Regions from separate parts of the Pseudomonas sp. GW821-FHT02A08 genome, predicted to be linked through region 2. Evidence: predicted binding sites of a transcription regulator. Region 2 holds the regulator's gene; each other region holds the start of a gene.
The links. The regulator sigma-54, encoded in region 2, starts transcription at its own class of promoters, with help from an activator protein. The targets are predictions, from matches to a motif close to ANTGGCATNNANNTTGCTNT.
Positions count from the first base shown of each region.

Region 1 (4,100 bases), on a different contig from region 2:
TTGATCCATGGTGTGCTGGTTACCCTGAGTGTCGAAAATCGGGGTACTGAACTGCTTGGTGAAAGTTGCCTGTTTGGTCGGATCGAATTTGTTGGTGGCAACCGACTGGTCAATCACCACGGCCGTAGAATTCAGGTTGATCGTCGACGAAACGGTGCTAGTGGATTTCGGCGCCAGATTGGAGGTGTCGATCCGCAGGTCGGTCAACACGCCGTTGAGGATCTTGCCATTGGAGTCCACACCATAACCCTGCAGACGGGCCGTACCGTCGCTGTTCGTCACGTAGCCATCCTTGTCGGTCTTGAACGTACCGGCACGGGTGTAGGTCAGCGAACCGTTGTTGCTCAGGACGAAGAAGCCATTGCCCTGGATACCCATGTCGAGCACGTTGCCGGTGTTATTCACGTCACCCTGGCCGAACTGCTGGGAAATGTTGGCCAGGCGCACGCCGTTGCCGACGGTCTTGCTGCCGGTGCCCAGGCGAGTTGCCGAGTACACATCTTCGAATTCTGCACGGGACGATTTGAAACCGGTGGTCGCGACGTTGGCGATGTTGTTGCCGGTCACGTCCAGTTGTTTGTTGGATGCAAAGAGACCGCTAAGGCCGATATTAAAAGACATAATCCACTCCTTTGTGCCGGGTTAGTCGGCCTTACATGCCAATGGTTTGTACTTTGGACAGAGCGACGGTGCCCAGCCCGGCCAGATTAAGCATCAACTCACCGCCAGTCTGGCTGATGGTCACGCTGTTGACGGTCGCTGGCAGGTTGGTGATCAGCGCCACGGACTTCCCATCGATCGTGCTGGTAGCGCCGAAGGTGTAAGTGCCTGCCGCTACCGTTTCGCCCGCGTCATTCTTGCCGTCCCAGATGAAACTGGCGTTGCCTGCCTTCTGAGCGCCCAGGTCGATGGTACGTACGGTCTTGCCGCTCGCATCAGTGATCTTCAGGGTGGCGGCGGCCACCGACGATGGCACCACTACCGTACCGCTGAGGCTCTTCGACGTGTCGACCACAGCCTTGTCACCGGGTGCAATGACTGAACGCCCCACCAGCGACGAAGCCTGCAAGGCCTGGGACGAGTTGTAGTTGCTGGCCAGCCCGCTCACGGTGTCGTTGAGCGTGGTGATGCCTTCCAGGCTGCTGAACTGCGCCAACTGGGCCACGAAAGCACCGTTGTCCTGCGGCTCCAGCGGGTTCTGATTTTTCAGCTGGGTCACCAGCAACTGAAGGAATGCATCCTTGCCCAGGGCTTTGTTGCCCGTGGCGCTGTTGGTGGCCGATGCAAGACCATCAGTCGTGGTGGTGGTCTTGATCGAGGAGTTGGCCAGGATGTCCTTGAGGCTCAAACCACTGGTGGAATCGGTAACACTCATCTGAGTCGCCCCTTATCACTGACCGAGAGTCAGGACTTTCTGCATCATGGTTTTGGCGGTGTTCATCATTTCGGCGTTGGTCTGGAACGAGCGGCTCGCGGAAATCATGTCGGCCATTTCCTCCACCACGTTGACGTTCGGGTAGTAGACGTAACCCTTGGCATCGGCCGCCGGATGGTTCGGCTCGTAGCGCGCTTCAAGATTGCTCTGGTCTTCGACCACACCCAGCACCTGCACGCCCTGACCGGCGGCGTCCTGGCTCTGGAATAGCGAATCGCTGCCGCCGCTCTGCCCGCCCTGGAACATGGTGGCGAACACCGGGTGGCGCGCACGGTAGGTCTGGTCGATGCTCGATGAGACGGTCTCGGCGTTGGCGATGTTCGAAGCGACGGTGTTCAAGCGCGTGGTCTGCGCACTCATGCCGCTACCGGCAATGTTGAAAACACTGGATAGAGACATGGCTTACTCTCCACGCAGGGCTGACACCAGCCCTTTGAATTTGCTGTTGAGCAGGGTGAAGCTGGCCTGGAAGCCGATCGCATTTTCCGCGTAGTTCGACTGTTCCAGCTGGGCGTCCACGGTGTTCTGGTCGATCGACGGTTGCATCGGCGTGCGATACAGCAACGACTCGTCGCCATTGCCCAGGCCTTCAGCCTCGATATGACGGCTGTTGGTCATGTTCAAGGCGAAGGTGCCGCTTTTGGTTTTCTCGTTCTGCTCGGCGAGCACTTTCGAGAAGTCCAGGTCCCGAGCCTTGTAGTTCGGGGTATCGGCGTTGGCAATGTTGTTGGCCAGGACTTCGGCACGCTGGGCGCGGAAGCCCAGGGCTTGTTCGTGGATACCGAGCGCTTTATCGAAGCTGATGCTCATGTCGGGAAACCTTCGGGTGACCTGATTTTTCGTAGGTTCAACTTAGCAAGCCCCATGCCAATTCGAAAAAGCCCGGAAACCGGGGCTTTGCCGGCCATGGCAATGCGGCAATGCCAGAAAAGCGGCAACGGTTTTCCGCCGCCTGCCGCTTTTCTGCCGCTTTCCCGAGCTCCGCACACCCTCTCCTGGATCGAGCACCGTCCCCTGTAGGAGCTGCCGAAGGCTGCGATCTTTTGATCTTGATCTTAAAAAACAAATCAAAAACAAGATCAAAAGATCGCAGCCTTCGGCAGCTCCTACATGATGCAAAAGCGGCGCGCATAAAAAAGGAGTCCCTGAGGACTCCCGTTTTTTATGCGCGCCGCTTCTGCATCATTTCGCCTGGTAAATGATCCCCGGGCTGCACTGGACCATCTGGTAATGATCCGGCAAGCCGTTCAGCGCTTCGGAGGCACCGAGGAACAGGTAACCACCCGGCTTCAACGTGCTGTGGATACGCAGCAGGATGTCCTTCTTCACCTCGGCGGAGAAGTAGATCAACACGTTGCGGCAGAACACGATGTCGAATTTGCCGAGGCTCGCGTAGCTGTCCAGCAGGTTGAATGAACGGAACTCCACACGGCTCTTGATCGGTGCCTTGATCGCCCAGCGCCCCGGTCCTTTCGGGTCGAAATAACGCTGCAGGCGCTCGGGCGACAGACCGCGGCCGATGGCCAGGCTGTCGTACTCGCCGGTCTTGCAGTTGTTCAGCATGGTGCCGGACAGGTCGGTGGCAACAATCTGCACCCCCATCCGCAACTGACCCATGTTGACCCGCTCGAACTCGTCGATGGACATCGACAGCGAATACGGTTCCTGGCCCGACGAACACGCCGCCGACCAGATGCGCAGGCGCTGGCCGGGACTGGCCTTGATGGCTTCGGGCAGTACCTTGTTCTTCAAGACTTCAAACGGGTAGGTGTCACGAAACCACAGGGTTTCGTTGGTGGTCATGGCATCCACCACCTGCTCGCGCAAACCGCTGCGCGGCTGGGTCTGCATGCGCTGAACCAGTTCTCCCAAAGACTTGATGCCTTGCTGTTCCATCAGTTTGTTGAGACGGCTGGAGACCAGGTACTGCTTGTTTTCACCGAGCAAAATGCCACAGGCTTTTTCCAGGAATACCCGGAACTGTTCGAAATCCAAATTACCCGTAGACAATGATGCCGCCTCTTAAATCGTGTTGACTGCCAGGGGCGCGGGCCCCTGGCTGATATCTGCTGCTTTGATCCGGTCGACTACCCGGGATGCCAGGTCATCAGGACGGAACTTGGCCAGGAAGTCATCGGCACCGACCTTCTTGACCATCGCCTGATTGAATACCCCCGACAACGAAGTATGCAGGATGATATGAAGCTTTTGCATGCGCGGGTCGTTGCGGATTTCCGCCGTCAGGGTGTACCCGTCCATCTCCGGCATCTCGATGTCGGAGATCATCATCAGGAACTCTTCTTCCGGTTTCTTGCCCTCGTCGACCAGTTTGCGCAGGTAGTCCAGCGCTTGCCGCCCGTCGTTCAACGCCACCACTTCGACGCCGACCGTCTGCAGGCAACGCGTGACCTGCTTGCGCGCCACCGACGAATCGTCGACCGTCAGCACGCGCAACGAAAGCGCCTTGTGCTGGGTTTCGACATCCACCACGCCCACGGAAATCGCTTCCGGCGTCGGTGCCACTTCCGCCAGCACCTTCTCGACGTCGATGATTTCGACCAACTGATTGTCGACCCGCGTCACCGCCGTCAGGTAGTGATCGCGCCCGGTGCCCTTGGGCGGCGGGTGGATCTCCTCCCAGTTCATGTTGACGATGCGTTCCACC
Region 1 is NZ_JBWKWD010000051.1:846-4,945, forward strand. It holds gene flgE (flagellar hook protein FlgE) at 1-621, opposite strand, end outside; gene flgD (flagellar hook assembly protein FlgD) at 653-1,375, opposite strand; gene flgC (flagellar basal body rod protein FlgC) at 1,391-1,834, opposite strand; gene flgB (flagellar basal body rod protein FlgB) at 1,838-2,245, opposite strand; gene cheR (protein-glutamate O-methyltransferase CheR) at 2,618-3,445, opposite strand; gene AC07W4_RS25570 (chemotaxis protein CheV) at 3,458-4,100, opposite strand, start outside.
Region 1: the regulator sigma-54 is predicted to act here: its motif matches at 2,288-2,307, upstream of flgB (flagellar basal body rod protein FlgB).

Region 2 (4,100 bases):
GACTTCCTCGAGCAGCTCGGGGAAGCGTGACAGGTGGCTTGGCAGGTTGCGCGCATCAATGGAAACGGCGACCAGCGGCTGCAACAGCTCGGTATGAATCAAGGCGCGTTCTGCCAGCTCCGGCAGCAGACCGGCAGGCAGGTTGTCGATGCAGTAGTAGCCGTTGTCCTCAAGAACGTTGAGGGCGGTACTTTTACCTGAGCCGGAACGGCCACTGACGATGATCAAGCGCATGATTACTGACCGTTTTGCTCGTCCAGGACAACCTGATACAGGGCTTCGTTGCTTGCAGCACTACGCAGCTTTTCGCGCACTTCCTTGCGGTCGAGCATGCTGGCGATTTGTCGCAGCAGCTCAAGGTGCGCATCGGTGGCGGCTTCCGGGACCAGCAGCACGAACAGCAGGTCGACCGGCGCGCCATCGATGGCGTCGAAATCGATAGGGGCGTCCAGGTGCATCAATGCACTGATGGGCGAAACACAGCCCTTGAGGCGGCAATGTGGAATGGCGATGCCATTGCCAAACCCGGTGGAGCCGAGTTTTTCACGGGCGATCAATGCCTCGAAGACATCTTGCATCTCCAGGGCCGGCACTTCGCGGGCGATCAGATTGGCAATTTGTTCGAGGGCTTTCTTTTTACTGCCTCCCGGCACGTTCACCAGGGAACGGCCGGGGGTCAGGATACTTTCAAGTCGGATCATGGGTAGGGAGTGTTAACGACCGGTTGCGCCCTGGAGGAGGCTCTGGGTCTTTTCCTTATGCTTTTTGAGTTGTTTATCCAGCTTGTCGGTGAGTGCGTCGATCGCGGCATACATATCGGTATGTTCCGCGTTGGCGACCACTTCATTCCCGGGAATATGCAGCGTGGCTTCGATTTTCTGCTTCAGTTTTTCGACGGTCATCGTGACCTGCACATTAGTGATCTTGTCGAAATGTCGCTCCAATCGTTCGAGTTTTTCGCCGATGTAGGTGCGAAGAGGTTCGGTCACTTCCAGTTGGTGTCCACTGATGTTGACTTGCATACAGCTTCTCCTTCGTTGCCAGTGCATAAAGCGGTAGATCAGATGATCTACCACTGGAACGCTGTGGCGTGGCCCTACATCAACCGCTTGCGTTCGCTCGAAGGCGCGATCCCGAGGGATTCGCGGTACTTGGCGACGGTGCGGCGAGCCACCTGAATGCCTTGTGCCTCCAGTAAACCAGCGATCTTGCTGTCACTCAACGGCTTTTTCTGATTTTCCGCTGCAACCAGTTTTTTGATGATCGCCCGGATCGCCGTAGACGAGCATTCGCCGCCTTCGGAGGTGCTTACGTGGCTGGAAAAAAAGTACTTCAGTTCATAAATGCCCCGGGGGGTGTGCATGAACTTCTGGGTGGTCACCCGTGAAATCGTCGATTCATGCATGCCGACCGCTTCGGCGATGTCATGCAGGACCAGCGGCTTCATGGCTTCGTCGCCATATTCGAGGAACCCGCGCTGATGCTCGACGATCTGGGTGGCAACCTTCATCAGGGTTTCATTGCGGCTTTGCAGGCTCTTGATGAACCAGCGGGCCTCCTGCAACTGATTGCGCATGAAGGTATTGTCGGCGCTGGTGTCGGCGCGGCGCACGAAACCGGCGTACTGGGCATTGACCCGCAGTCGTGGCACCGACTCCTGATTGAGCTCGACCAGCCAGCGCTCGTTGTCCTTGCGCACGATGACGTCAGGAACGACATACTCGGCTTCTGTGGACTCGATCTGCGAGCCCGGGCGAGGGTTGAGGCTCTGAACCAGCTCGATGACCTGGCGCAGTTCGTCTTCCTTGAGCTTCATGCGACGCATCAACTGGCTGTAGTCGCGGCTGCCAAGCAGGTCGATGTAATCGGTGACCAGGCGCTTGGCCTCGGCCAGCCAAGGGGTCTTGGCAGGCAGCTGGCGCAATTGCAGCAGCAGGCATTCGCCCAGGTTGCGGGCGCCGATGCCGGCAGGCTCGAATTGCTGGATGCGATGCAGGACGGCTTCGATTTCGTCCAGCTCGATGTCCAGTTCCGGGTCGAAGGCTTCGAGGATTTCCTCGAGGGTTTCGTCCAGGTAGCCCTGATTGTTGATGCAGTCGATCAGGGTCACGGCGATCAGGCGATCGGTGTCGGACATCGGGGCCAGGTTCAGTTGCCACAGCAAGTGGCTCTGCAGGCTTTCGCCGGCCGAGGTGCGGGTGGTGAAGTCCCACTCGTCATCATCATTGCTGGGCAGGCTGCTGGCGCTGGTCTGGTAAACGTCTTCCCACGCGGTGTCGACGGGGAGTTCGTTGGGAATACGCTCGTTCCAGTCACCCTCATCGAGGTTATCAACCGTCGGGGCGCTTTCCTGGTAGGAGGGCTCCTGGATGTCAGTGTTGGGCTTTTGTTCGGCGTTGTCGGCCAAGGGGTCGGAATTGTCGAAGTCGTCGCCTTCTTCCTGGCGTTCGAGCATCGGATTGGACTCCAGGGCCTCCTGGATTTCCTGTTGCAGGTCCAGGGTCGACAATTGGAGCAGGCGGATGGCCTGTTGCAGCTGCGGTGTCATCGTCAGCTGCTGGCCCATTCTCAAGACTAGCGATGGTTTCATGGCAGGGGCTTAACACCTTATTCGCCGGCGCACATGCGCCATCCACTACAGGGCGCCGGGGCGCCAAACTTAAGCAAATTATATGCCTGAAACTAAAGGGTTTGCCTAGAGCGCTGTAACAATAAAAAACTATAAATTTGTGTTGCTGCGCTGCCCTTGTCGGGGGCTGACCACGCTCGTCGGCACGAGGCGCTGGTGAGTGGCTGGCCGGGTGCCCGGGCAGATGCCTGGGCACGGCTCAGCGTTTACAGGCGGAACTCATGGCCCAGATACACTTCCTTGACCAGGTCGTTGGCCAGGATTGTCTCTGCGTCGCCTTCGGCGATCAGTTGGCCGTCATTGACGATATAGGCGGTTTCACAGATATCCAGGGTTTCACGAACGTTGTGGTCCGTGATCAGCACGCCAATGCCTTTGGCCTTGAGGTGGTGAATGATCTGCTTGATGTCGCCGACCGAAATCGGGTCCACACCGGCGAAGGGTTCATCGAGGAGGATGAATTTCGGGTTGGTGGCCAGGGCACGGGCGATTTCCACGCGACGGCGCTCGCCGCCGGACAGGCTCATGCCCAGGTTGTCGCGGATGTGGCTGATGTGGAACTCCTGCAGCAGGCTTTCCAGTTCCTTGCGACGGCCGGCCTTGTCGAGTTCCTTGCGGGTCTCGAGGATGGCCATGATGTTGTCGGCCACCGACAGTTTGCGGAAGATCGATGCTTCTTGCGGCAGGTAGCCGATACCGGCCTTTGCACGGCCGTGCATCGGCTGGTGGCTGACGTCCAGGTCATCGATCAGGACGCGGCCCTGATCGGCTTGCACCAGGCCGACGATCATGTAGAAGCAGGTGGTCTTGCCGGCGCCGTTCGGGCCAAGCAGGCCGACGATCTGGCCGCTGTCGATGGACAGGCTGACGTCACGCACGACCTGGCGGCTCTTGTAGCTCTTGGCCAGATGCTGAGCTTTCAGAGTTGCCATTACTGGGCCTTTTTCTCGTCGGTTTTCTTCTTCGGCTGGATCACCATGTCGATACGCGGGCGCGACTCGGTGATCTTGCTGCCTGTGGCGCGACCGGCGCTGGCGAGTTTCTTGTCCGTGTCGTAGACAATTTTCTCGCCTTGGGTGACGTTGTTGTCCTTGTCGACAACCTTGGCCTTGTCGATCAGTACGACGCGATTTTGCGTGGCGTGATACTGGATCGTCACGCCCCAGCCCTGGACAGGCTTGGTATCGCCAGCCGTTTGCAATTGCTCGAAGTACGCCAGGTTGCCCACCGAGGTCACTACGTCAATGTCACCAGTCGGGGTGCGGGTGATGGTAACGGTGTTGCCTGTCACCTTCATCGAGCCTTGGGTGATGATCACGTCACCCTTATAGGTGGCAATACCTTGCTTGTCGTCCAGTTGGGCATCGTCGGCCTGAATGCGGATAGGCTGCTGTTGATCTTCCGGCAGAGCCCAGGCGCTCACGCTTCCCAGTGCTGCGCCCAGACTGAGCAAAATCGGGAGGGTTTTAAC
Region 2 is NZ_JBWKWD010000019.1:50,383-54,482, forward strand. It holds gene rapZ (RNase adapter RapZ) at 1-234, opposite strand, end outside; gene ptsN (PTS IIA-like nitrogen regulatory protein PtsN) at 237-701, opposite strand; gene hpf (ribosome hibernation-promoting factor, HPF/YfiA family) at 714-1,022, opposite strand; gene AC07W4_RS15155 (RNA polymerase factor sigma-54) at 1,097-2,590, opposite strand; gene lptB (LPS export ABC transporter ATP-binding protein) at 2,836-3,561, opposite strand; gene lptA (lipopolysaccharide transport periplasmic protein LptA) at 3,561-4,100, opposite strand, start outside; gene lptC (LPS export ABC transporter periplasmic protein LptC) at 4,096-4,100, opposite strand, start outside.

Region 3 (4,100 bases), on a different contig from region 2:
GGTTTTTGTGTCGAGCACAGGTTTTGTGTACACCCACATCCCCTGTGGGAGCGGGCTTGCTCGCGAAGGCGATAGAACATTCACCACAGGGTTTCAGCCGAGCAACTCGCTCATGGCAATAATCTGTTCCGCCACTTGAATCAGCTTCTGCTGGCGGCTCATCGCCTGGCGGCGCATCAGCGTGTAGGCCTCTTCCTCGTTGCAGTCCTTCATTTTCATCAGCAGCCCCTTGGCCAGTTCGATGCGCTTGCGCTCGGCCAATTGCTGGTCGCGGGCATGCAACTGGGCACGCAAGGCCTGGTCGCTTTCGAAGCGTGCCATGGCCACATCGAGAATCGGCTGCAGGCGTTGTGCGTGAATGCCTTCGACGATGTAGGCACTGACCCCGGACTTGATCGCTTGTCGCATCACATCGGGGTCGTGTTCGTCCGTGAACATCACAATCGGCCGTGGCTGGTCGCGCGTCACCAGCACCACTTGTTCCATGACATCGCGGCCCGGTGACTCGGTATCGATCAGAATCACGTCCGGACGCACCGTTTCGACGCGTTCGGGCAAGTCGATGGTCAGGCCCGATTCATCGATCACTTCGAATCCGGCCTCGGTCAGGGCGGCCTTCAGGCGTCCGACTTTCTTGGCGGTGTCGTTGATCAGCAGGATACGCAGCATGTTCGTGGTCTCCTGTCAGCGGCTGGCGGATCGGTGCGAGCTGTCGCTCATGGCGTGCAGTTTGAAACTGCGGGCATAACCGGCCGGGTCCGAGCCGTCCCAGATCTTGCCGTCGATCAATTGACTGCTGCGCATCTGCTCGGCTGATGAAGCGACGCCGATGGCACGGGCGGCTTCACGGTAGAGGTCCAGTTGCTGGACCTGCCGAGCCACCGCGAGATAGTCCGGGTCATCGCGCAACAAGCCCCAGCGACGGAACTGGGTCATGAACCACATGCCGTCCGACAGGTACGGCAGGTTGACCTCGCCGTCCCCGTGCAAACGCAGCGCGTGCGGGTCTTGCCAGCGGTGGCCAAGGCCGTCGGCGTATTCGCCCAGCAGGCGCGGTTCGATGCAGTCCAGTGGCGCGTCGAGGTACTGCGTGGCACTGAGCAATTGTGCGGTACTGCGGCGATTCTCGGTGCTTTGTTCGATGAAGCGGCTGGCTTCCAGAACCGCCATCACCAGCACCCGGGCGGTATTGGGGTATTGCTCGACGAACGCACGGGTGCAGCCGAGGACCTTTTCCGGATGATCGGGCCAGATGGTCTGGGTCGTGGCCAGGGTGAAACCGAGGTCCTGTTGCACGGCGCTGGCGGACCAGGGTTCGCCGACGCAGAACCCGTCGATACGACCGGCCCGCAGGTGCGCGACCATCTGCGGTGGCGGCACCACCACGCTGTCGACATCCAGCAGCGGGTGAATGCCCTGGCTGGCGAGCCAGTAATACAACCACATGGCGTGGGTGCCGGTTGGAAACGTCTGGGCGAAAGTGAGTTTTGAGCGAGTTTGGTGCACGTGCCGATCCAGTGCTTCAGGACTGGTCACTCCAAGCGCTTGCAAACCGCGGGACAGATTGATGCTCTGGCCGTTCTGATTCAGACCCATCAACACGGCCATGTCGGTCGCGGCCACGCCGCCGATGCCCAGGTGAACGGCGTAAACCAGGCCGTAGAGGCTGTGGGCGGCATCGAGTTCGCCGCTGACCAGTTTGTCCCGCAGGTTGGCCCAGGATGATTGACGCTTGAGATTAAGGGTCAAGCCGTGGGGCTGGGCGAAGCCCTGAGTGGCGGCGACAACCACCGAGGCGCAGTCGCTCAGGGCCATGAAGCCGAGATTGATTTCGGTTTTTTCCGGGGCATCGCTGCCATTGACCCAGGCCAGTGGGCCGGCTGACGGTTCGTTCATCGCGCGTTCACCTTGCAAAAAAAACGTCGTCCCGGGTCCGTGCATGGGCAGGCCGGGGACGACGCCATTGTCTTTGCACCCATTCCGACGCTGGCGTGGGTGCTGTTGCCCGCAATGGTGCAAGGCATATGCCATTAACCGTCGATTTGATCAGGCGCCTCGCTTGCCGCCCCGTTGCCCGGCTATAATCGCCCCCTCAATTCGCCGCCAATCGAGTCAAATCCGCCCATGTACACCCTGGCCCGTCAGCTGTTGTTCAAACTCTCCCCGGAAACCTCCCACGATCTGTCCCTGGACCTGATCGGCGCGGGCGGGCGTCTTGGACTCAACGGCTTGCTGTGCAAGGCCCCGGCGAAGCTGCCGGTGAATGTCATGGGCCTGGACTTCCCGAATCCGGTGGGGCTGGCCGCCGGACTGGACAAGAATGGCGCGGCCATCGACGGTTTCGCCCAACTGGGTTTCGGTTTTGTCGAAATCGGCACCATCACGCCGCGTCCGCAGCCGGGCAACCCGAAGCCACGTTTGTTCCGCTTGCCGGAAGCCGAGGCGATCATCAACCGCATGGGTTTCAACAACCTCGGCGTCGATAACCTGCTGGCCCGCGTGGCGGCGGCCAAGTACAAAGGCGTGCTGGGCATCAACATCGGCAAGAACTTCGATACGCCGGTCGAGCGTGCCGTGGACGACTACCTGATCTGCCTGGACAAGGTTTACGCCCACGCCAGCTATGTGACGGTCAACGTCAGTTCGCCGAACACGCCGGGCCTGCGCAGCCTGCAATTCGGTGACTCGCTCAAGCAGTTGCTGGCCGATCTGGCCGAGCGCCGCGCGGAACTGGCATTGCGTCATGGCAAGCATGTACCGCTGGCGATCAAGATCGCGCCGGACATGAGCGACGAAGAAACCGCACAAGTTGCACAAGCGCTGATCGAAACCGGGATGGATGCCGTCATCGCCACCAACACCACCCTGAGCCGCGTAGGCGTCGAAGGCATGGAGCATGGCGAAGAAGCCGGCGGTCTGTCCGGCGCACCGGTTCGCGACAAGAGCACCCACACCGTGCAAGTGCTGGCGTCGGAGCTGGGCGGGCGTTTGCCGATCATTGCGGCGGGCGGCATTACCGAAGGCAAGCACGCGGCGGAGAAAATCGCCGCAGGCGCGAGCCTGGTGCAGATCTATTCGGGCTTCATCTACAAAGGCCCGGCGCTGATTCGTGAATCCGTAGACGCCATCGCCGCCTTGCGCTGAGTTGTAGCAGCAGCCTCGCAGGCTCGGCAGCTGCTACACCGGATCATCAGGATTTTTTGCAGGCATAAAAAAGGGCTCCATAAAGGAGCCCCTGGGCCGGAGCCCGCCGTCCGGATGGGACGTGCGTGGTTAATTCAGTACAAAATCAGATTGTCGTGTCGGAGTGTTGTGCCCTGTAATTAGCCGACGGCGTGAAGTTCGTTGAGTCTGTGGATTCCCGCAGTGCCGGTCATACCGTCCCAGTTGTCGCCGCGTCCTTCTCGCCAGCCGTTGATCCAGGCTTGACGTACCGACGGTAGAGTAAATGGGCAAAGCTCACGGGATTTGCCACCAACGCCATATTGGTATCCGCGCAAAAATGCTCTTTCCAACGGATCACGCTTAAGTCTTCTCATAGGGTGTTGCCCTCACTTGTTGACTGTATTTATCGCGTCGACCTCTATTGAGGTCTGGCAGAAAAACTCTGCCGTTGGGGGCTCGTTGCCGGCGTGACGAGCCAAGGTGTTGGCGTCATTGCGGCGCCAACCTGTATTGAGTTCTAACCAATGCGTCACATCGAGGGAATGATCGTTTTGTCATAAGGACGTAACTGTTCATGTGCTAAGGCCATAAGTAACAGAGCGTTTGTAGCGTATTTATTGGCCAAACCCCGGTATGATCGGCCCTGCGCTTGATGATGGGCTTAATCCTTTACTGAGAATGGCTCCCGTTGCCGGGAAGCACTATTCGACGAAGGGTCGACTTATGACATTTTGTTGCATCAACTTTTTTATCTGTCCTTGCATCTAAGCTCATTTAACCCGGGCAGCAGGGGTGGAACGGCACACCTTCGTGCCACGCGGGCGTTCTTCGAGAAAAGCGCCTGATTGAAAACCGGACCGGCAATGCGTTGCCCGGTCACTCAGCTAAAGGTTCTGGAATTCCCATGTCCGATCGTTTCGAACTCTTCCTCACTT
Region 3 is NZ_JBWKWD010000018.1:78,027-82,126, reverse strand. It holds gene AC07W4_RS14775 (ANTAR domain-containing response regulator) at 94-669, opposite strand; gene AC07W4_RS14770 (CmpA/NrtA family ABC transporter substrate-binding protein) at 685-1,896, opposite strand; gene AC07W4_RS14765 (quinone-dependent dihydroorotate dehydrogenase) at 2,125-3,144, shown strand; gene rmf (ribosome modulation factor) at 3,324-3,539, opposite strand; gene rlmKL (bifunctional 23S rRNA (guanine(2069)-N(7))-methyltransferase RlmK/23S rRNA (guanine(2445)-N(2))-methyltransferase RlmL) at 4,070-4,100, shown strand, end outside.
Region 3: the regulator sigma-54 is predicted to act here: its motif matches at 2,013-2,032, upstream of AC07W4_RS14770 (CmpA/NrtA family ABC transporter substrate-binding protein).